One region of the Rhizobium sp. 25PS6 genome, then DNA from elsewhere that is predicted to be linked to it. Evidence: riboswitches for the same ligand, from Rfam matches in the RefSeq annotation. Region 1 holds a riboswitch; each other region holds the start of a gene.
What was found. Region 1 has a riboswitch for thiamine pyrophosphate ahead of thiM (hydroxyethylthiazole kinase). Riboswitches for the same ligand answer to the same signal wherever they lie in the genome.

Region 2: another riboswitch for thiamine pyrophosphate. It lies ahead of thiC (phosphomethylpyrimidine synthase ThiC); the one in region 1 lies ahead of thiM (hydroxyethylthiazole kinase).
Region 3: another riboswitch for thiamine pyrophosphate. It lies ahead of RWK44_RS02745 (YkoF family thiamine/hydroxymethylpyrimidine-binding protein); the one in region 1 lies ahead of thiM (hydroxyethylthiazole kinase).

What each region holds. Positions count from the first base shown of each region.
Region 1 covers NZ_JAWDIV010000012.1:17,072-24,884, reverse strand. Annotated here, with positions in the region: gene RWK44_RS18235 (ABC transporter substrate-binding protein) at 1-833, opposite strand, end outside; gene RWK44_RS18230 (glycoside hydrolase family 3 N-terminal domain-containing protein) at 877-1,899, opposite strand; gene RWK44_RS18225 (GNAT family N-acetyltransferase) at 1,924-2,403, opposite strand; gene thiD (bifunctional hydroxymethylpyrimidine kinase/phosphomethylpyrimidine kinase) at 2,620-3,429, opposite strand; gene thiE (thiamine phosphate synthase) at 3,426-4,061, opposite strand; gene thiM (hydroxyethylthiazole kinase) at 4,058-4,861, opposite strand; TPP riboswitch at 4,913-5,009, opposite strand; gene RWK44_RS18205 (ABC transporter ATP-binding protein) at 5,170-6,858, opposite strand; gene RWK44_RS18200 (acetamidase/formamidase family protein) at 6,855-7,799, opposite strand.
Region 2 covers NZ_JAWDIV010000028.1:63,097-70,909, forward strand. Annotated here, with positions in the region: gene RWK44_RS31010 (IS481 family transposase) at 1-148, opposite strand, end outside; gene RWK44_RS31015 (AAA family ATPase) at 397-1,125, opposite strand; gene RWK44_RS31025 (OsmC family protein) at 1,937-2,464, shown strand; gene RWK44_RS31030 (hypothetical protein) at 3,579-4,289, shown strand; TPP riboswitch at 4,468-4,599, shown strand; gene thiC (phosphomethylpyrimidine synthase ThiC) at 4,691-6,517, shown strand; gene thiO (glycine oxidase ThiO) at 6,519-7,529, shown strand.
Region 3 covers NZ_JAWDIV010000002.1:21,106-28,918, reverse strand. Annotated here, with positions in the region: gene RWK44_RS02765 (acyltransferase family protein) at 1-714, opposite strand, end outside; gene RWK44_RS02760 (ABC transporter substrate-binding protein) at 836-1,846, opposite strand; gene RWK44_RS02755 (ABC transporter ATP-binding protein) at 1,923-2,726, opposite strand; gene RWK44_RS02750 (ABC transporter permease) at 2,723-3,529, opposite strand; gene RWK44_RS02745 (YkoF family thiamine/hydroxymethylpyrimidine-binding protein) at 3,541-4,149, opposite strand; TPP riboswitch at 4,140-4,253, opposite strand; gene RWK44_RS02740 (NADPH-dependent FMN reductase) at 4,416-5,015, opposite strand; gene soxR (redox-sensitive transcriptional activator SoxR) at 5,098-5,562, shown strand; gene RWK44_RS02730 (SDR family NAD(P)-dependent oxidoreductase) at 5,674-6,444, shown strand; partial or broken gene RWK44_RS02725 (ArsR/SmtB family transcription factor) at 6,471-6,635, shown strand; gene RWK44_RS02720 (LysR family transcriptional regulator) at 6,827-7,720, shown strand.

The DNA.
Region 1 (7,813 bases):
TTTGCCGTTTCCAAGTTGAACAGAAAGGCGACCATGCTGCTTGGCGAATACCAGTAATGGAAGTGCGCCGGATCCTTGGAAACATAGACATTGTCGATATCGGGAATGAAGGAGACGCCCCAGTCGAGCGTGCCGTCGGCCGTTGCCGTCAGGATCTGGTTGTTGTCGGCAAGCTGCGGGAAGCGTATGCAATCGACCTTCAGGTGAGCGTTGTCCCAATAGTGCGGGTTGCGGCACTGGTCATAGGTCTGGCCGGTGAAGCGCGGCACCTCCGTCAGCGGGCCGCTACCAACAGGGGTCTCGTTGGCGAAAGTCACGGGATCGGCGACGTCCTTCCAGACATGTTCCGGGACGATCGGCAGCTGCGAGATCTGCTCGGCGGCAAGCGAGCTCGGATTGGCGAGCGTGAAGCGCAACGTCTGACCGTCGACCGCCTGCACGTCGGTGACGAAGGTCCAGATGCTGACGAAGTCGAGCGCCGGGAATTTTTTCAGGTAATCATAGGTGAACTTGACGTCGGCTGCCGTCAGCGGCTTACCGTCAGACCATTTCAGATCTGAGCGCAGCTTGAATTCGATGCTCTTCAGATCATCGGAGAGCTTGAAGCTTTCGGCCAGGCGATAGACCGGCTTGTTGCTGTCGAAGCGGTTGAAGACGACCAGCGGCTCGTAGATGAAATCGAGCGTCGACTGGCGCGCCGAGGTCTGGTTGAACGGGTTGAAGTTGCGAACCCAGGTCGTTGCCGGTTCGATATTCGCCGTCAGCACCGTTTGCGCCATGGCGGATCCGGAAAGCAGGGTGATTGCTGCGGCTGCAAGAAAATGTTTCTTCATGTTTTATTCCCCTTTTCTTATGCGGTGAGAGATGGCGCGCCGGTCAGGAGACAAACGCGCTTGCAAACATGTCTTCGACTTCTGCATGGGCGGCGCGGACATCGACCTTGAGATTGCCGAGGCGGGCCTTGCCGGCAGCGATCCGCTGCAGGGCAGCTTCCGTCAGCGGACGGGCGGCCTTGGCGGCGGCTTCGCTTTCCGGAATGTCGCCGTGGCTGTGGAGCGCAATGTCGAAGCCTGCGTCGAGCACCTGTTTGACACGTTCCGGCAAAGTGCCGGAGAGCGACTCCATGAAGATGCAGTCGGAAATCAGCACGCCGTCATAACCCATCTCCTTGCGGATCACGTCGTGCATAACAGGCGAGACGGACGCCGGCAGCTCGGCGTCATAGGCCGAGTAGACGACATGGGCGACCATCGCCCAGGGCGTATCTTTCAGCGCCACGAATGGCTTGAAATCGGTGGCGGTAAGCGTCTCGCGGCTGGCATTGACCACCGGACGCTCCTTGTGGGAGTCGAGCGTCGCACGGCCATGGCCGGGTATGTGCTTGATAACAGGCATGTTGCCGGTCTCGAGCAGGCCATCGACCACCTCGCGGCCGAGGGCAGCGATGAAATCGGGATCAGGGCCAAAGGAGCGGGCGCCGATGACCGCGCTCGTCGTCTCGAAGACGAGATCGAGAACGGGCGAGCATCCGCTGGAAAGGCCAAGTTCCGTCATCATCGCGCCCATGGCCTGGGAGGAAAGGCGCAATGCTTTTTTGCCGAGATCGAAATCGCGGCGCGCAAGTTCGGCGAACTGGCCGAAGCTGCGGAAGAGCGGCCAGGGACCGGCATCGAGATGCTGAACGCGGCCGCCTTCCTGGTCGGTGAAGACAGGCGCGTCATCGCGGCCGACAGCTTCGCGGAAGCGGTCGATCAGCCGCCTCGTCTGCTCCGGCTCGCGCTGATTACGTCGGCCGACGAAGAGGCCGAGCGGATTGGTGTCGCGAAAGAGGGCGAATTCATCATCCGAAATGGTGGGATTCGGAAGGCCGACGAAAAGGGCGAGCGGGGTCGAGGACAATTCTGGTGCTCCGGGATCAGCTGGTCATTTCGGCGTGCTTCTCAGCATGCCTTCGTAGATGCCCTTGTCGGGGGCGGGGATGACGATTGCGCCTGCGGCCTTGGCGTAGAAATCGACCGGGCCGGCATCGCCGATGAAGGCATAGGCGTGACCGAGCGCCTTCATGGTCTGAAGGCAGGCGGAAAAGAGGGCGAGCCCGATCCCTTTGCCGCGCGCATCGGGATCGACGCCGGTGGGGCCGAAGAAGCCGCGCGCCGTCGTGTCGTAGCAGGCAAAGCCGAGCAGCTTGCCGCTTTCAACGGCGATCAGGCAGGCAGCAGGCTGGCGGGAGAAGGCGACGGTGACTTCGCTCGCCCAGCTCTCGCTGAACCGTTCGCGAACCCAGCTGACGATCAGATGCAGTTCCGGGGGGAGGGCCGGACGGATGGAGATGCCGACATCGTCGGCTTTGCATTTCAGGGCGGCGAGCTCTGTGGAAAATAAGCGCACAAGCAGGTCTGGCACCTGTCACCCTCCATTTATTCCGTTACTGCGGAACGTATCCCCTTTTAGTGTCATAGACTTGGCCATCTGGCCGGGCTTGTCAACTAGGTTTTTAAAACGGCCAAAGGCGCGACCCGCCGCAGTCCCAGGGTTTCAACGCAAAGTAGGTGCCGAACGCAAAAACGGCCCGGGAAGCCGGACCGCTTTCGATTGGAGGCATGTTGGCTGAGCGAACGCCTATTCGCCGTCTTTCCAAAGTGCATGAAAATGCTGCACCGGGCCGTGGCCGGAGCCGACGGTGAGGCGTGCGGCAGCCGCGACCGCGCCGGCGAGGTAATCCTTCGCGATGGCGACGGCCTCCCGCGCCGAAGCGCCCTTGGCTAGCTCGGCCGCCAGCGCGCTGGAGAGCGTGCAGCCGGTGCCGTGGGTGTTCTTGGTCGGCACGCGCCTGGCTTCGAACCAGTGCAGGCCGGCGGCCGTGGCAAGCACGTCTGGGCTCTCGTTACTGTCGAGGTGGCCGCCCTTGACCAACACCGCGGTGGGGCCAAGCGCCAGCAGGCGTTCGGCCTGCGCCGCCATGTTAGCTCGGTTTGTCGCCACCGGCTGGTGCAGCAGGGCGGCGGCTTCGGGCAGGTTGGGGGTCAGAAGCGTGGCAAGCGGCAGCAGCCGCCGGGTCAACACGTCGACCGCTTCAGGCGCGAGCAAGGCGGCTCCACCCTTGGCGATCATAACAGGGTCGATGACGATGGGAATGTCGCGGCGGTCAGTTAGCGCACCGGCAACGGCATCGGCGATGCCGGCATTGGCGATCATACCGATCTTGACGGCATCAACGCGCACATCCGCAAAGACGGCATTGATCTGGTCGGCGACGAATTGCGGCGGCACCAGATGCACGCCGCTGACACCTTGCGTGTTCTGCGCCGTCAGCGCAGTCAGCACCGCCATGCCGTAGACGCCGCGGGCGGAAAAGGCCTTGAGATCGGCCTGGATGCCAGCGCCGCCGGAGGGATCGGAGCCGGCGATGGAGAGAACGTTGCGGATCATGTGCGGACCTTTCTAATTTCTGCAGCGATGCGGCGCGTGGCGGCTTCGGGGTCGGGCGTGCCGCAGATGGCCGAAACGACGGCAAGGCCCTTGGCGCCTGCGGCGAACACCTGAACGACATGATCCGCCTTGAGTCCGCCGATCGCGACCGATGGCACCGGCGAGGCCTTTACCAGCCTTGCAAGTCCGTCAAAGCCGATCGGCTGCTTGTGATCGGCCTTGGTCGGTGTCGCAAACACCGGCCCGACGCCGGTGTAATCGAGGAGATCAGGATCGACGGCGTTAGCAAGCGCCTCGCTCTCGACCGACAGGCCAAGGATCATCTCAGCACCGATCATCGCCCGGGCTTTACGCGCATCCATGTCCTCCTGACCGATATGCAGGCCGTCGGCGCCGATGGCGATTGCCGCCTCGACGTCATCATTGACGATGAGGAGGGCGCCGGTCCCATCCAGCACCTGTTTCAGGGCGCGGCCGGTCTCGATCATCCTGATGGTGCCGGCATGTTTGTCGCGCAGCTGCACCATGGTCGCGCCGCCGGCAACGGCAAGGCGCGCGGTCTCGACCATGCCGATCCCCGCGCAGAGATCGGGGTCGAGGACGAGATAGAGCGAAAGGTCGAAAGCCTTCATGCCGCCGATATCCTTGCCCTGGCGTCAAGCGTTTCGGCGTCGAGCGCGGCCAGCGCATCGAGGAAGCGCCAGGAGAAGGAGCCGGGGCCGGCTGCTCCAAGGGCGGCCTCCTCGCCGGCGATGGCGAAGGTTGAAAGTGCAGCGACCGTCGCACCGAAGATGTCCTCAGGCGCTGTCGCGGCAAAGGCGCCGACAAGGCAGGTGAGCGAGCAGCCGAGTGCTGTAACCTGAGGCATCAGGACCGATCCGCCTTCGATGCGCACAGCTCGCTCGCCATCGGTTACGAAATCCACGACGCCGGTAACGGCGACCACCGCCTGCTGCCGTTCCGCCAGCCATCGCGCCGAACCTTCCGCTTGCTCGACCGGGTCGCGGCTGTCGACCCCCTGGCCGCGGCTCTCGCCGCCGGCAAGCGCGATGATCTCGGAAGCGTTGCCGCGAATGATAGTCGGTCGCAGGGCGAGCAGTTCGGCAACCGCATTGCGGCGGAAGGCCGTGGCATAATGCGCGACTGGATCGAGCACCCAAGGTTTGCCGGCTGATGTCGCCACCTTCGCCGCCGCCTGCATGCCGTCAATCCATTGCGTCGACAGGGTGCCGATATTGATTGTCAGCGCGCCGGCGATCGCGGCGAATTCGCCGGTTTCTTCGGCGGCATGCACCATGGCGGGCGAGGCGCCTGATGCAAGCAGAACATTCGCGGCGATATTCATGGCGACGTAATTGGTGATGCACTGAACGAGCGGCGGCTTCTCGCGCATCGCCTTCAGCATCGCTCCTGGTGTGGTCCTGGTCTGCATGTGGCCCCTTTCAGGCGGGGGGCGGGCACGGGGCGGTTCATGCGGGCGGTGCCGCGGCCCCGAGCGACTCCCTCCGCCGGCATTATCCGGTTCAGGTTCGAAGGGTGCTTCTCAGCCCGTCTGTCGACGGGCGCCCCTGTCTCTCATCGCGCTCTTTTCGCAGAGAATGGGGCGACTGTCACCCCGAAAATGACAATTCCACGACCTGCCGACGCGTCTCTTCTACGAAAAGGCGGTCAGCCGACGATCTTTGTCAGCAGCCGTCCGATATCCTCGTTGGCGACAGTTTCGCCATGCTTGACCCTCAATCACGCATGCGCTTCCCTGCCGCGATAGACCTCCGGATCGGGGATCGGAACCGCGGCGATCAGTGCGCGGGTGTAGTCATCCGTCGGGTTCTCGAAGATATCCCGCCGCGTGCCGGTTTCGATGATGCGGCCGGCGCGCATGACGGCGACGTTGTGGGACATGCGCTCGACCACGGCCATGTCGTGGGAGATGAAGAGATAGGCGAGCCCCATCGTTTCCTGCAGTTCGAGCAGCAGGTCGAGCACGCGGGCGCGGACGGAGACGTCAAGGGCTGCGACGCTCTCGTCGGCGACGATCAGCTTTGGCTCAAGCGCGAGCGCCCGTGCGATGCAGATGCGCTGGCGCTGGCCGCCTGAAAATTCGTGCGGGTAGCGCGTCGCCGCATCAGGCGTCAGGCCGACCCGGCGCAGCAGTTCGGCGACGCGGTCCTGCCGTTCGCTGTGGTTGCCGATGCCGTGGATGACCATCGGTTCGCCGATTGCCTTACCGACGACCATTCGCGGGTCGAGGGAGGCATAGGGATCCTGGAAGATCATCTGCGCCGAGCGGCGCACGGGCCGCATCTTGCGCTGGCTGAGGCCGGCAATTTTGCGGCCGTCGATCAGGACATTGCCCTTGAAGGGGATGAGACCGAGCACGGCCTTGCCGGTGGTCGATTTGCCGGAGCCGCTTTCGCCGACGAGGCCGAGCGTTTCGCCCGGCAGGATATCGAAGGAAACGCCTTCGACGGCTGCGACCGGCGGCTTGCCCTTGAAAAACCGGCTTGCGGCATTGCCATAGGTGACGGTGAGGTCGCGCACGTTCAGCACCGGCGTGCGGTCCGGATGCAGCGTCTCGATGGCGCGCTGGCTGATGCGCGGCGGACGGTCGGTGCCGGCAAGCGCGCCGAGCCGCGGGACGGCGGCGAGCAATTGCTGCGTATAGGCCTCCTTCGGCCGCTGGAAGATGGCGAGCGCCGTTCCCTGCTCGACGATCCTGCCATTCTGCATGATGACGACGCGGTCGGCCATTTCGGCGACCACCCCCATGTCGTGAGTGATGAGGATGATCGAGGCGCCGAATTCGCGCTTCAACTCTCGCATCAGCTTGAGGATTTGCGCCTGCACGGTGACGTCGAGTGCGGTTGTCGGCTCGTCGGCGATCAGCACCTTCGGCCGGCAGGAGAGCGCCATGGCGATCATCACCCGCTGGCGCATGCCGCCGGAAAGCTCGTGCGGGTACTGCTTCAGCCGCCGGGCCGGCTCGGTGATCTGCACGGCATCGAGCATCTTCAGCGCCACCGCCTCGGCATTGTCGCTGCCCTGGTGCGCGCGGATTGCCTCAGTCAGCTGGTTGCCCACCGACATGACCGGGTTGAGCGAGGTCATCGGCTCCTGGAACACCATGGCGATATCGCCGCCGCGCACGCTGCGCATCGCGCGGTCGGAAAGCGTGAGCAGGTCGCGCTCGCCAAGCAGCACGCTGCCGGAGGCCACCCGCAGCGAGGCCTTCGGCAGGAGCCCCATGATCGACAGCGAGGTGACCGACTTGCCGGAGCCGGATTCGCCGGCAATGCAGAGCGTTTCGCCGCTTGCAAGCTCGAAGCTGACATCCTGGAGCACCGGCTTGCGGCCTTCGGGGGTGCGGGCATCGACGCTCAGATTGCGAAGGCTGAGCACCGCTGCGGCGGCGGGCATGGCTTCGTTCACGCGAACACGATCCTCGGGAAGTAGAAGGAAACCACCCAGTTCGGCTGGTCGACGATCTCGCTGATCCGCAGATCGCCGCAGACCGAGCAAAGCAGATAGGCATCGACGGCGCTCATGCCGTGTTCGGCGCCGAGAAGATCGATCATGCGCATGACGCTTTCGCGCGCCCCGGTCATCAGATCAGGGCCGATGCCTGTCGTCACCTCGTAGCCGGCGCCGTCGAGATGGCGGGTCACCGGTTCGGTCGTGGTGAAGCGCGGCGTCTGCAGCTTGGCGCCCTTGACGAGTTCGATCGTCGCTTCGACGTTCATCTGGCTTTCGATCGCCGTGCCGCAGACTTCGCCATCACCCTGGGCGGCATGGGTATCACCGATCGAAAACAGCGCGCCGTCGACCTCGACGGGCAGGTAGAGCGTCACCCCGGCCGTCAGGTCGCGGATGTCCATGTTGCCGCCGACGCGGCGTGGGGGAACGACGGAGTGGGTGCCGGGCTCGGCGGGTGCGACGCCGATCGTGCCGGCGAAGGGCTTTAGCGGCACGCGGCCGCCCGGGCCGTAAAGGGCGGGCACCATGCTGTTGGCGTCATAGGACCAGACATGCAGTGCCGGATCCGTGAACTGATCCGCGAGCAGGCCGAAGCCCGGAATATTGGCCGTCCAGCCGACGCCCGACGGAATGAACTTGCGCAGCGTCACCTTCAGCGCATCACCGGGCTTGGCGCCTTCGATATAGACCGGGCCGGAGACCGGGTTGATCTTGCCGAAATCGAGCGCGTTCAGCGTTTCGAGCGTCGCGTCGTTTCCGAGCTGGCCACCCGATGAATCCATGCATTCGAAGTGGATCGTCTCTCCGGGCTTGGCGACGACGGCGGGGGGGAAATCCTTGTTCCAGCCGAAATTATGCTGGGCGCGGTGGATGGTGTGGGTGCAGGCGATGCACATGTCATATCTCCCTC
Region 2 (7,813 bases), on a different contig from region 1:
CAACCGAGGACCGCTTCCGCCACTTGGCGACGGTCTTCTGATTGATCCCGTAACGCTTCGAAAGCGTTCTCAGGCTCTCTTGACTATGTTGTATCGCTCGACGGACTGCCTCTGTCGTCGTGGCGCTCCCATGAAGAACCTGGCCCATAGCGCATCCCTTGATTCGGAAGACAAGGATGCCCCATCAAAGCCTGGGATCAAATATCTAGGTGATGAGAAATTGCGATTACGCTCGGACATTTCGATGAGCAGCGCACAGTGTAGGAACCGAGCTTTTTGGTTTCGCTAGGAATCAGACGTCACACTATCTAAACCGCGGCGGCTGCAAAGGGCAGATGGAGAAAACATCATCCTAAATTCGCCTGCGAATTGCCATGAACGTCGGGCCAAAAGTTCCTACCGGGGCATCGGCAGAGCCCAATCGCGATAGAGGCTATTCAGGGCAGTCGCAGTGTGGCACTCGACAGTTGGCAAGCCGAACTCCTGAAGAACCGTCGCATATCTGACGCCGCTGTTACGGCTCTTAAAGAGAATCCAATAAATCATCTCCCATTTGATGCTGTCTTTGGCACCTTCGAGATGTCCGGCGCGATCCGATTGATCGGCAAGGGTTCGCTTGAGATAGCGAAAAAAGCGTAGCCAGTGATTTGAAGTGATGGCGCGGGCTAATCGCTGCGGCATCAGGCGCGAGTAGCTGCCTTCGATAATCCACCGCTCTTCGTGGATTGCCGCATCATGAAGCGCGGCAAATTCTGCTTCCGGGCGCGACTGCCAATCCGTTCCGGGCAGATGGTGAAGTTGATCGAGATGCACGGCTGGAATACGGAGCTTTCTAGACAGGGCAACCGCCAAAGTCGACTTGCCTGCGTTTGAGGGGCCAATGATCGCGATGCGCTCGCCAAGAGAATCTAAAGGCAGTATAGGGACACCGCGCGGGAGATTGGCAGCGCTTTTATTGGCGGCAGGCAACGGAGCGGGCGCGAGAGCTCGTGTCGCCGGTCGCTCCTCACACGTCACCGAGGAGCTATGGAGATGGTTACGGCCGAGCGTTCGGTGGATGGCCAAACGTCGATCCTGAACAGGCTTTGCGCGAATACGCGATAGATCGACGGCGATGTTCGTCATCCGTTTCAAAGTTCATGGACCTGGGAATGGGTTGTTGGTGGCGGCTCGATCATAGCCGAGAGTGGCGACCTAGCTTACCGGTAGCAGGAAGTTGAGATCCGCTCGATTAGTAAATTCTACCAAGACCGGATATGAGAATGATGGCCAACAGTCAAGAGGGGTCGGTTTTTAAGGACCTGACTGTACCCCGATGGAGAGCATCTTCCATTTGGATCTCTCGCGCTTAGAGCGGGAGGTTCCAGCACGCGTCTATTCGAGCAATCTTGTTCAGGGCGCTTACCTCCTAGGTAACAAAGGACCAAATCGTTGGAAATAGGTGCCCGTTCTAATACGAGGCTTGATGGTCACCGTATGCCGCCGCCCTCTCCATCGCGGTAGTGATCGAGGCAGATTGCGACACGACATGTCCGCACCCTTACAAAACACCCTCGGTATAGCGACAATAAACATCTGCAATGTCGCAGGGTTACCGGCTCAACCTGATTGGCATGAGAAGTGCTCAGAGTAAGCGGGGCCCTACAGTCCAAGTCCGATTGGGAGCTTAAACGACTATGCACATCGTGGTCTGTATCAAACAGGTGCCGGACATTGAGGCCTGATATCGTCTTGATCGGGAAGCGGACAATTGACGGCGACACAGCCCCCGTCGGACGCGGAATCGCAAAGAGGCTGAACCTCCAGCAACTGTCTTACCTAGCAAAGATTGTTTTCATTGATCCCATTTCTCGCGAGCTCGTGGTTGAGCGGCGCGCGCAACGTGGCGCTTTGGCCATCTCGGCATCGGTCTCCACAACAGGAATATTAGCAAGCCATGGCAACTTTGAATGAGTATCTCCGACAGAAGCACGAAGCACTACTCGATTGGCGGGCGCGCGTCAGAAAGGGGGATCTGAGTGCGGTCACACTTGAGGCCAGTGCAAGCGCTGAAGGCCGCAGCGGCGTGCGACGTATCCGAATTCGAGATTTCCAGGTCATTTCCGACAGCCCGCCCGAGTTCGCAGGCTATAATCTGGGTCCGTCGTCTCCAGAACTGCTGCTCGGTGCGCTTGCGAGCTGCCTGACCCATACTTTTCTGATCCACGCTTCCGATCAGGGCGTGCCGCTGGAATCGCTGCATGCGGAAGTCTCCGCCACGATCGATCCGCGTGCAGGTGCAGAAGGATATCAAGACGTTCCCGTCTATCCCCAGGACATCAACTACCTGGTCACACTAGTATCTCCCGCAAGTACCGCGGACGTCGCCAGACTGCGGGCGACCGTGGAAAAGCTCTGTCCAATCCTCAATCTCCTGAAGCGCGGAAACGAGGTGCGCGGGCAGTTGGATCACCAGCAACCCTGACCACTATATAGGGAGCGCCGACTGATGACCGTGTACGTCATGTGTCAGCACGTGTTCTCGACTTCGTCTCGTGTAGGAACCCGTCGAATGTCGCTTGCTGCATAAGTCCCCAAATTGGTATCGACTGAAGGATCAAATCATGCGCGGCATTCGAAATGCGCCTGCGGCACGGCGACAAAGGGTGCTCCGCTAGGGGCGACCTGGCGCGCCCATAGACTTGTATCGTCCGATGGCCATTTCGACCAGCGAACGTTTGCCGTGGCCTTCGGAGACCTGCATTCCATCCAGCCCCTTAAAGCCGTGAAATCAATATATGTATGTATATAAGCAATAATATATCCTACAGCTCACAGAAGTTTATAATGCAATTTGTATTTTTGCGGCGAAGAAAGATATACTATAAAATATATCCGGCTCATCTGTTGCGTTGCTGATGGTTTTCATGAACTGTCCCAAATAAGAGCTGCGATAGCGCACCACAGGAATATCGTTTCCTATGAATGCTGAAAACTTGCCGGCGACATCATCGTCGGGAGGCTCGCACAAGGAGCACGATGACATGCACCACAAAAAGCAATCAGACAAGCACCCTGGCTACTCGCATCTGCGGTTGGCAACCATCGATGGCGCGTCGCTGCCTGGTCTGCAATTGTCAATCGACCGGCAGGAGGGCTCCCGGTCGACGAAGAAGACTTTTTTCCAACAATGGCTTCTGGATTTTGCTTTCGGTTGCGAGCTATTTTATCCGATCCAGCTATATGAACATCTCGCAACAAGCGAGGGCGAAGACAAAGGCGTTGAACCTTTGAGTGAGAGTTACGAATATAGAATTGGGAGAATTCGGGCCGGCCGCCAGGTTTCTCATTTGAAATCCACGTCTCTCGGGTTTCCAAATTCCAGAATGGAAGCGCCGGCTCAGTCGCCAACGCTTTCAAATTCGAAAGATGGTAAGAAAGTCTTCAGAAACCTGACCATCGTGCGGTACACGCGAGCCGCAGTTCAAACCCTGCTGCCGCTATCATATACGCGGACAACGGTCGCCCGTCGGCAAAAATCAAGGATATTTGACCCGCAAGGTTTGCCCAATTATACTACAGAAAGGATTTCATTCTCCATGTCATTATGTCCTGCGAAATGCATTCGCATCGCCGCACTTGCAGCGGCCGCCATCTTGCTGGGCACCCAGATCGCAGTTGCGCAAGAGCCTTCTATAGAATCTCAGTGGCTGAACACGCCGGCATCTCGAGTGGAAGCGCTTGCGATCCTCCAGACCTTGAATGCAAATCTCCTGAGTAACGCCAGTGCCACGTTTACCCTTGACCGCTGGTGCGCCGCGCATAAGCTCGCACCGGAAGGTTCAAAGATCGTAGCTCAGCGTGTGGGCGGGCAAGGCAAACCGGCCGATGAGCACATCCGTGATCTTCTGAGCGTCGGACCCGGTGAGTTGATCGCCTATCGCCGCGTCCGACTGGTCTGCGGCGAACGCGTCTTGTCCGAAGCCGACAACTGGTATGTACCTGCAAAATTAACTGCAGAGATGAATCAGGCGTTGAATACCAGCGATATCGCGTTTGGCAGAGCCGTTCAGGCTCTCAATTTCACTCGCACAAACCTGTCTGCCAAGTTGCTCTGGTCCCCTCTATCCGAAGGCTGGGACATGGACGGCTTAACAGCGCATGAAACAAGTTCCCCCGGCCTGCCGGCGTTCCTGCTCGAACATCGAGCCGTATTGAAACTTCCAGACGGCACGCCGTTTAGCGCCCTGGTCGAAAGCTACACGGAAAAAGTACTAGACTTTCCAGTTCCGCGTCTGCTTTCTCAATAGTGCTTCGGTATCTCGTGCATGCGACAAGGGCGCTTGTCTTGCGGAAGCGTGCCGGCCGGACGATTGCCCTTGTCCATCGTTTAACAGCGGCGACACGCACGATATCCTGTGTGTAACCTAACCCCGAGCCATCGCAGATTGTCGCTTGACAGTCCCCTCGGCAAGCCTCTACCCTTTTTGCATTCACCAGGGGGGTCCCGGCAAGGGGCTGAGATACTGCTGGACAATACGGCTTTGCCGATTGTGGCGCAGTGACCCGTTGAACCTGATCCAGTTCATACTGGCGTAGGGACGGTGCAAGCGCTCGAAGCAGTGGATTCACGCGCGGAATCCGTGCCGGCGTCTTTTCATCATTCCGGCTGAGGACTGGGTCTCCAATCGAAAACTTGGAGCCTCAAACCATGAAAATTGCCGCGAAGACCATCACCCCCACAGTCACCAAAGGCCCGCTGCCGGCGTCGCGGAAGATTTACATCCCGGGAGACATACACGCCGACATCCGTGTGCCGATGCGCGAGATCAGCGTTCATCCGACATCGGGCGAGCCGCCTGTTGTCGTCTATGATTCCTCCGGTCCCTATACGATCGAGGGTGCTGATATCCGCATCGAGCAGGGCCTGTCGCAGCTCCGCCGCGACTGGGTGCTCGCGCGCGGCGATGTCGAAGCCTATCAGGGCCGCCATATCCGCCCCGAAGACAACGGCTTTGCCAGCGGCGAAAGGCTGACGCCCGAATTTCCCACTAAACGTCAGCCGCTACGAGCCAGGGATGGCAAGGCGGTCACCCAGCTCGCCTATGCGCGATCAGGCATCATCACGCCCGAGATGGAATTCATAGCCATCCGCGAAAACCTTGGTCGCAAGGCGCAGGCGGATGCCATGGTCCGCGACGGCGAAAGCTTCGGCGCCCATATTCCGGACCATGTGACGGCGGAATTCGTCCGGCAGGAAGTGGCGGCGGGTCGGGCGATCATCCCCGCCAACATCAATCATCCGGAATCCGAGCCGATGATCATAGGCCGGAATTTCCTGGTGAAGATCAACGCCAATATTGGCAATTCTGCTGTCACCTCGTCCATGACGGAAGAGGTCGAGAAAATGGTCTGGGCGGCCCGCTGGGGCGCCGACACGGTCATGGATCTTTCCACCGGCCGCAATATCCACAATATCCGCGAATGGATCATCCGCAATTCGCCGGTGCCGATCGGTACCGTGCCGCTCTATCAGGCGCTGGAGAAGGTCGAGGGCATTGCCAAAGACCTGTCCTGGGAGGTCTATCGTGACACGCTGATCGAACAGGCCGAACAGGGCGTCGACTATTTCACCATCCACGCCGGCGTGCGGCTTCACTACATCCCGCTCACCGTCAACCGCGTCACCGGCATCGTCTCGCGCGGCGGTTCGATCATGGCGAAGTGGTGTCTCCATCATCATCGCGAAAGCTTCCTATACGAACATTTCGAGGAGATCTGCGACATCTGCCGCGCCTATGACGTCTCCTTCTCGCTCGGCGACGGCCTGCGTCCCGGCTCCATCGCCGATGCCAACGATGCAGCGCAATTCGCCGAACTGGAAACACTGGGAGAGCTGACCAAGATCGCCTGGGCGAAAGACTGCCAGGTGATGATCGAGGGCCCCGGCCATGTGCCGATGCACAAGATCAAGGAGAACATGGACAAGCAGCTCGAGGTCTGCGGCGAGGCACCCTTCTACACGCTCGGGCCGCTGACGACGGATATCGCACCGGGGTACGATCACATCACCTCTGGAATAGGCGCAGCCATGATGGGCTGGTTCGGCACCGCGATGCTCTGCTACGTCACGCCGAAGGAGCATCTCGGCCTTCCCGATCGCACTGACGTCAAGACCGGCGTTATCACCTACAAGATCGCGGCCCACGCGGCTGATCTCGCCAAGGGGCATCCGGCAGCACAGCTGCGCGATGACGCGCTCTCGCGTGCCCGTTTCGAATTCCGCTGGGAGGATCAGTTCAACCTCTCGCTAGACCCCGAAACCGCCCGCAGCTTCCACGACGAGACGTTGCCGAAGGAAGCCCATAAGGTGGCGCATTTCTGCTCCATGTGCGGCCCAAAATTCTGCTCCATGCGCATCTCGCACGATATCCGCGCCGAAGCACAGAAGGAGGGTCTGGATGCGATGGCAGCGCGTTATCGTGAGGGCGGCGGCATCTATATGCCGATAGAAACCCAACAGCAATTGGGCGAATGAGATGCGTGTGCTTGTCAAAGGCGCCGGCGTTGCCGGCCTGACGGTGGCGCATGAACTGCGCGCTCGAGATGCCGAGGTCACCGTGCTCGATCCATATGGCAGTTTCCTCGGCGCTGCATCGTGGCTCGCGGGCGGAATGTTGGCGCCCTGGTGCGAGCAGGAGAGTGCTGATGGCGCCGTGCTGATGCGCGGCCTCACCGCCGCCGACAAATGGGACGCAATGGTGCCTGGAGAGGTGCGACGAAACGGAACGCTCGTGGTCGCGTCGGCCCGCGATCTTGGTGAACTGAGACGCTTTGCCTGCCGCACGACCGATTATGAATGGCTGGAAGAGCCGGCGATCGCGTCGCTGGAACCCTCTCTTTCCGGGCGATTCCGGCATGGGCTGTTCTTTCGCCGCGAAGCCCATCTCGATCCTCGGCGAGTGTTGTGTCTGCTGCGCACCAAGCTGACGGTTCAGGGGGTCACCTTCGTGGGCGAGAGCCCGCACGAGGAGAGCTTTGACGGTGTCGTCGATTGCACGGGCGCAGCGCAGATCGGCGAGGCGAAGGAGTTGCGCGGCGTTCGCGGCGAAATGCTCTACCTTAGAAGCTTTGACGTGGATCTCTCCCGGCCGGTCCGCTTGCTCCATCCGCGTTTCCCCGTCTACATCGTCCCGCGTGGAGACGGTCTGTTCATGGTCGGCGCGACGATGATCGAGACGGAATTCGACGGGCCTATAGTCGCCCGTTCACTGATGGAACTGCTCAACGCTGCATACACGCTAAATCCGGCCTTTGCCGATGCAACCATAATCGAAACGGGTGTCGGAATCCGCCCAGCCTTTCCGGACAATCTTCCACGTGCAAGCCATCAGGGGAAGGTGATCTCGCTCAACGGCCTCTACCGCCACGGCTTTCTGCTCGCGCCAGCCATGGCCGCCGAGGAGCGGCGAACATTTCACCGCCTTTCGCACTACGCCGTCGAAGTCGCGGCTGCCGGCGACATTGGCGCAAGCACCGGCCTATCGTAAGAGCGGCATGTCACGGGTGAGACGCGCATACGCCTTCTACGGATGCTCCTTGCAAATGTGAGCGCGGCATCGCGCTCTCAATCGTCTGTCTAGATTTGGACGGGGCAGGAACGAACTGTTACCCGAATGGGCCAATACCCGCTGGCGGGTGGACCAGCACACGATTCGGCACGAGCGACCTCAACCTGTTGCGAGATGCGCCCGTCCAAGCGCTAAACGTACACACTAAGGATGTACAAAGTGGAAAGCCTAGGATATAGTACATCCACGTACACACAAGGTTG
Region 3 (7,813 bases), on a different contig from region 1:
GCCGAGCGCGAAGACGGCGAAGAAGCCGATCGGATTATATCTCGGCATCCACTCCTTCGCCCCGCCCTGCAGGCCGTACTGCCAGCCGCGTTCGATGTCGTCGAGCGGAAAGACGGTCAGGATCAGCACATGGGCGAGGAGTACGCTCGTGATGACGCAAAGCCAGGCGAAACGGGCAAGCAACGGGCGCTGCCTCAGGAATGGCATACGAAACAGCAGGAGAAAGCAGACCGGCAGGAGCACATAGCTGGTGACCTCGAAGGGAATGGACCAGAGCGGCCCGTCGGCTTCGACAGGAAAAAAGGTGCGCCAATGCCACTGGCTCATGAACAGCAGCCCGGAGACGTAGCGGAGCACAAGCTCAGGCGTTAGCGGCAAGGCAAGCAGCGCCAGGCTGAGCGCGAAGCCGACGGTGGCGGCGAACCAGAAGCCCGGAGCGATGCGCGCCATCCTGCGGATCGCGTAATGCCGCAGGCTGGGCATGTCGCTGCCCGCGTCGAGCGCGCGCCAGAAGGGATGGGCAAGAAGAAAGCCGCTGAGGACGAAGAAGATGGCGACGCCGAAATTGCCGAAGCGGAGGATGTTTGCGGTCGGTCCGAGTTCGTCGGGGATTCGACGCATGTCCAGCCGCAGTGCAAAGTGGTGGGCGAGCACCAGCAGACAGGCCGTCGCGCGCAGAAAGTCCGCTCCGGCCAGTCTCTCCTGTTGTCGCATCCTGCCTCCCCACCTTGCCCAGAGCATGATGCCGAAAAGTGTGAGCGGTTTTCGGACGACATCATGCTCCGGTCTCGGATTTTGCAACGGAAAGCCGCGACGGGCAAGGCAGGCGTTGGGCTCAGTCGAGAAGTTCGTTGGTATAATAGGTGGAAAAATCCGGCTTCTCCTTGAGTGCGGCGCCATTGGCATCGACCAGAATGCCATTCTCCATCAGGAAGCCACCAAGGGCCTCGGCCTTTGCCGGGTCGAGCCTACCGATCACGCCGGCCTCGGATTTCAGAAAGTGCCCCTCGATCAATGCCTTCTGGGAGGCCTTCACCAGTTCCGTATTCATCAGTGCGCCGTTGCTTCCGGAGATCAGCAGGTCGCAGGCTTCGTCGGGATGGTCGACGGAGTAGGCATAACCCTTTCGTGTCGCCTGGATGAAGGCGCGGGCGTGTTCCCGACTTGCGGAGAGATAGGCGTCGCTGGAGACGATGACCGTCGTCTGCTCGTCGGGAATGCCATAATCGGAATAGTGGAAGCGGCCGATTTTCCGGTTTTCCAGTTCGGCGGCGATGCCTTCCCAGGTGTAGATCTCCAGCGTGAAGTCGATCGAGCCATTGTCCAGCGCCTCGTAAGCGGAGGTGCCGAGGGTGACGGTCTTGACGTCGCCTTTGCCGCCATCATTGCGGATCATTGCGGAGATCAGCGCGCTCTCCCAGGTGCCGCCAAAGCCGCCATAGGTCTTGCCGTCGAGGTCTTTCGGGCTCTTGATGTCGTCACGTCCGCCCTTGAAGATCAGGCGTGCGGTTTCCGTCTGGACGACGCCGTAGACCATCTTCACGTCACCGCCGCCAGCGCGCTGCGTGAGGGTCTCGATCTCGCTGCTGATGCCGAAATCGGCAACGCCGTTGGACACCAGCGTTCCGGCGCTGGTATCGGCAAAGGGAAGAATTTCGACATCGAGGCCGGCATCGGCATAGAAGCCTTTCTCCTTAGCGACATAGATGCCGATATGGTTGGTGTTGGGCGTCCAGTCGAGCGCGATGCGGACCTTTGCGGGCGCCGATTGGGCGAAGGCGGTGCGGCCGGCGAGGCTTGCCGCGATGGCGGCGAAGATCGTCTGGCGACGGGTGAGAAGCAGCATGGTGACCTCCTCAGGTCTCTAGGGCATGATGCCGAAAAGTGTGAGCTGTTTTCGGACGACATCATGCTCTAACTCTTTAAATTGAACAGGATTCAGATTTTAGGCCGACCGGCCTAAAATCATCCTGTTCTAGCGGATGAAGCAGGGTTTGCAGGATTTCGGTTTCGATCGCCTGGGCCGCCGGCGAGCCGAGATCGGCAATGCTTCTCGGACGGGGCAGAGGAACGCGGAATTCGCGGATGATACGCGCCGGACGAGCCGAGAGCACGTAGATACGGTCGGAGAGAAACACGGCCTCGCGAACATCATGGGTAATCAACAGCGCCGTCCAGCGGTGTTCGGTCCACATGCCCTGCAGCCATTCCTGGATCTGCGTGCGCGTGAGCGCGTCCAGCGCGCCGAAAGGCTCGTCGAGCAGCAGCATGTCCTGGGTCTGAACGACGGTGCGCAGCAGCGCGGCGCGCTGGCGCATGCCGCCTGACAGTTCGGAGGGATAGTGATGCTCGAAGCCTGCGAGGCCGAAGCGCTCGAACAGAGGCGCGACGGCGGCACGGGCCGAGCGGCGGCTCATGCCGCGCACCTCAAGGCCGAGTGCGGCATTGTCGATGATCCGGCGCCAGGGCATCAGCGCATCGCGTTGCGGCATGAAGGCGAAGGAATGCGGCGCCTGTTCCAGCGGCGCGCCCTTGAAGAGCATGGTGCCGGAATCGGGCCGAAGCGCCTGTGTCAGCAATCTCAGTACCGTCGATTTTCCGGAGCCGGACGGGCCGACGATCGAGACGAACTCGCCGTCTGCGACGGCGAGCGAAATATCGCCCAGCACCTTCATGCCGTCGAAGGACTTCGAGATGTTGGTGAGGTCAACCATTGCATCGCTCATCGGCGCGGCTCCCCGGATGGTTGCCAGGGCATGACGAGGCGCTGGATCATCAGCGTCAACCCGAAGAGGCAGAGCGTCAGCACGGCGCTGACGACGACGGCGGCGAGCACGAGATCGGGGCGGAAGTTGTTCTTGGCGTTGAGGATATAGATGCCGAGGCCGCGGGCGGCGCCGGCATATTCGGCAAAGATCGCGCCGACAACGGCATAGGTGATCGAGATCCGCAGGCCGGCAAAGAAATAGGGCAGCGAGGAGGGAAGCCGTGCCAGACGGAAAATGCGCCAGCGGCTCGCCTTCATCGAATTCAGCAATTCGGCGATGTCGCGGTCGGTCGATTCATAGCCCTGCAGCAAGGCGACCAGCAGCGGGAAGAAGGTGACGAGCGCCACCAGCAGGATCTTCGGCAACAGGCCGAAGCCGAACCAGAGGACGACGAGGGGGGCAATCGCCACCAGCGGCAGGGTCTGGCTAGCAATGAAGATCGGCAGCAATGCCCGGCGCATGAAGGGCACGAAATCCATGAGGATCGAGGCGGCGAAGGCGAAGGCAAGCGACAGGGCGAAACCACCGAGCGTCGCGCCGAGCGTCGGCCAGGTGTTTGATATCAGCGCCTCGCGGTTCAGCCAACCCTGGAGGACGATGCGCGACGGCGCCGGGAGGATGGAAGCTTTTATGCCGGAGAGATCGACGTAGAGTTCCCATGCCGCCAAAAAGGCGCAGCCGGCGAGCAAGGCGGGTATGCCCCGGTAGAGAGCGGTGCGGAGCGCGGCAAGGCGCGATCCCGATGGTGATGGCGGTGTCATCAGCGTTCGATTCAGGCTTTCGTCGGGCTATTCGCGGAAACCGTGATGTCGAGGGTCACATGCCCCGCGGGGTCGCCGAAGCGAAAGAAGGCCTCACGAATGGTGGCGAAGACGGCGCCAGCGTCGCCAGAGAGCCTGGTGCAGAAATTCTTGGCGCGGTCGAAGGTGCCGGAGCGCTTCAGAAAGTCGATGCAGCCATAGATCTCGTCCATATGGGTACCGGTTCCCATGACATAGAGCGAGAATTGCGCAGCGGTCGGCTGTCCAGTTTCGGCGGTGATTTCAACGGCGGCAAGTGCGGCTGTTATACGCTCGGCAAGCGGCTCCGCCTGGCCGAGGGAGGGGTTGACGCCGCAGATGGCGTCGTCGGGCTCGCCGGGGCAGCCGCGTGAAACGGCAGCGGACAGCACGCAATGCTCGCCGGTCTTTGTGGCGGCGACGAAAAGATCGTGCATGGCGGCGAAGAGAATGTCAGGCGGGCCGACCAGCAAAGTGGAGATGTCATCGGTCTCGATGCGCAGCCGGTCGCGATAGGGGTCGAGCGCCGTGACGGCATCGAGAATGATGCCGACGAAATTGTCGGACATCGGATAGAGTGACACTTGTGCGCCTGAGAACATCTGAACCTCGCTCCGCTGGCATTACCCAGATCAGCTTTGAAGGGTCCAGAGGCTTGCGCCTCACATCTCAGCCCCGGCAATACGGAGCTCCCCTGTTATTTGCGCGGAAACTACCACCGGGGTTTTCTCCCCGCAACAGCAAAATTGCGAACCCGTCCGTGCGGTCGGAATGAACCGGATGTGAGGGAAAACACCCGGGCGGAGGATCTGCCCGGGTGTTCCCAATGGTTCCGTACCTGCCGGGAACGGAACCGGAGCTTTCTGGCTTATGCGTACGTCTGAAAAGACGCGCGGCGCTCCATGTCGGCATAGGGACGATCGCTGCGGGCGGTGACGAGCGCTTGCGTCCACCATTCCAGCCTCGCCATCATCCGATCGAGCAAACGCATTGTATCGGCGGGATTATCGAGTTGTCCGTCTGGGTCGAAGCGGTTCCAAGGTGCGGCAAAGCTCACCGAATCGCGGATGGTGACGGCGTGGAGTTCGGCAAAGACCAGCCGCAGCTGTTCGACGGCGCGCAGGCCGCCGGATATGCCGCCATAGGAAACGAAGGCGACCGGCTTGCCCTGCCAGGGCTCGAAGAAGAAATCGATGATCGACTTCAACGAGGCAGTGAAGCTGTGATTGTATTCCGGCGTGACGATGATGAAGGCGTCGGCCATGCCAAGCCGTCCTGCGAGCCTGTCGACTTCGGGATGCGCCATGTCACGGTTGGCCGGCAGTGCGAAATCCAATGGGTCGATGATGTCGATATCAAATTGTGGGAAGCGGATGAGCTCCTGCGTCAGCCATTTGACCACCCGGTCGCAGATGCGGCCCTCTCTCGTGCTTCCGTAGATGACAGCCAGCCTGGTGGGTGTTTGCATGCGTCGCTCCTTATTGCGATTGGACTTTACGATTGCAGGAGCAAGGGTTATAAAACCTCAACTAATCTTGAGGTCAAGAGGCATGGATACAATTCCGGCAGTGCCGCTCGGCAAGCTCCTGACGGTCGGCGAAGTGGCGGAGCGCAGCGGCCTCGCCGTCTCGGCGCTGCATTTTTACGAGACCAAGGGGCTGATCTCGAGCATCCGCTCCCGCGGCAATCAGCGGCGCTATGGGCGCGATGTGCTTCGCCGGCTCGGCATCATCAAGGTGGCGCAGCGTGTCGGCATTCCGCTTTCGGAAATCCAGGCAGCGTTCGAGTCCCTGCCGCAAGGACGCACGCCGACCGTCGCCGACTGGCAGACGCTGTCGGCGCTGTGGAAGGATGATCTCGACGCGCGAATCAGGCGGCTTAGCCTGCTGCGCGACCGTCTGACCGGCTGCATCGGCTGCGGCTGCCTGTCGATCGAAAGCTGTCCGTTGCGCAATCCCTGCGACCGACTCGGCAAGGAGGGGCCGGGCGCGCGGCTTCTGGAGACCGAAAACTAACCCCTGTTTTCGCCGGGAAAGATCGATGCGCGCCTTTCTTTCAGTCGGCGCGCTCATATGTTAAGGGCGAATGACACAACCGGCGGCACTGTCCGCGAGGAGGACGGCTTCGTGTTCCATCCCAGACTGTTCGAAAATCGCAATGTCGTGGTGACCGGCGCCGGCCGCGGCATCGGCCTTGAAGTGGCCCGGCAGTTCCTGGACTGCGGCGCGAAGGTGATCGTCCATACCGGGCGCAAGCCGGGACGCGACCTGCCGGATTTCCTGCTGACGGCTGAATCCGAAAGACGGGCGCTGCTGCTTAATGCCGATTTCTCTGCAGTCGGTGGGGCAGCGCAATTTGCCGAGGATGTTCTCGCCTTTTTCGATAAGGTCGATGTGCTGGTCAACAACGCCGGCACCATGCTTGGTCGTTTTCCCGCTGCCACACTCACCGATGCAGAATATGAGGCGGTCGTGCGGCTCAACCAGACATCGGTGGTGGCGCTGACGCGGGCGCTGCTGCCGGCATTGAAGGCGGCTGGTGGTGCTGCCATCGTCAACACCGTTTCGATTTCGGCGCTGACCGGCGGCAGCCCCGGTTCCTCGATCTATTCGGCCTCGAAAGCCTTCGTTGCGACCTATTCCAAGGCGCTTGCCCGTGAGCTTGCACCGGACGGCGTCCGCGTCAATTGCGTGTCGCCGGGAACGATCGAGACGGATTTCCATGAGCGCTATTCCTCTCGCGAAAAGCTGGAGCAGACGAGAAAATCCATCCCCCTGCAGCGGCTCGGCACGGCGGAGGACTGTGCTCCCGCCTATCTGTTCTTGGCGGCTCCCTCGCTCTCGGGCTACATCACCGGACAGGTGGTCGAGATTAATGGAGGTCAGCTTATCTGCTGATTTGTTTGGACGTTTTTTGACATTTCATCCAGCAGGCAATGGTCTCGCAGCAACTGGCGCGGTTAAGGCTCGAAAGCCTGGTCCATACGCGCCGCCAGGGCAGGCTGGTCTATTACAGCATCGGCAATGTCAGCGTGCTTGCCTTTCTCGAATCGCTGTTCGATCTTTTTCCGGCTGCAGAAAACAGTTAGAGCATGATGCCGAAAAGTGTGCGCGGTTTTCGGACGACATCATGCTCTATTTCTTTGATTTAGATCAGGATTCAGATTTTAGGCCGATCGGGCCTAAAATCATCCTGATCTAGAGATCGCCCTTGCGGAGCACGGCTGCTGCGTCAAAGATGAACTGACCCGGATGATATCATGCCGGATCGGGAGACCGGATGATCGACAAGCTGGAATTCTTCATCGCCCTTGCCAACGAAAAGCATTTTGGCCGCGCTGCGGAGGAGTGCGGGATCTCGCAGCCGACGCTTTCGGCGGCCATCCGGCAGCTCGAGGATCAGCTCGGCGTCATGCTGGTGCAGCGCGGTTCGCGGTTCCAGGGACTGACGCCGGAGGGGCAGCGCGTGCTCGAATGGGCCCGGCGCATCGTCGGCGATGCCCGCACCATGCGCGAGGAGATGCGCGCCGCGCGCCGCGGCCTTTCCGGCCACATCCGCCTCGCCGCCATTCCGACCGCGCTTGCCATGCTGTCGCGCATCACCACGCCCTTTCAGGAGCGGCATCCCGGCGTGACCTTCTCGATCGTCTCGCGGAATTCGCTGCAGGTGCTGAGCATGCTCGAAAACCTCGAAATCGATGCAGGCGTCACCTACCTCGAAAACGAGCCGCTCGGCCGCGTTACGACCGTTCCCCTCTATGCCGAGCGCTATAATCTGATCACGGCTGCCGGCAGCCCGCTATCCGATCGCGACAACGTGACCTGGCGGGAGATCGGCGACCTTCGGCTTTGTCTATTGACTGCCGACATGCAGAACCGCCGGATCATCAACCGCCACTTGACGGAAGCAGGCGCCACAGCGCATCCGACACTCGAATCCAACTCGATGATCGTGCTGTTCTCGCATGTCAGGACCGGACGCTGGGCGAGCATCATGCCGCGCAACGTCGCCAAGTCCTTCGGATTTCCGGTGGAAATCCGCATGATCCCAATCGTTGAGCCGGAGGCGCATCATCTGGTCGGCCTTGTTGCGCCTTACCGCGAGCCCTTCACGCCGCTTGTCTCGGCCTTGCTGCATGAAGCGAGAGTGCTCGTACAAGATGAAGAACTTTGATAGAGAAAACCTATCAAGCAACGAGATAGCTTTATTGATCGCCGGCTGCTTCCCTGAAATGGTGGTTACGGAATAGCACTCGGCTGGGGGAGG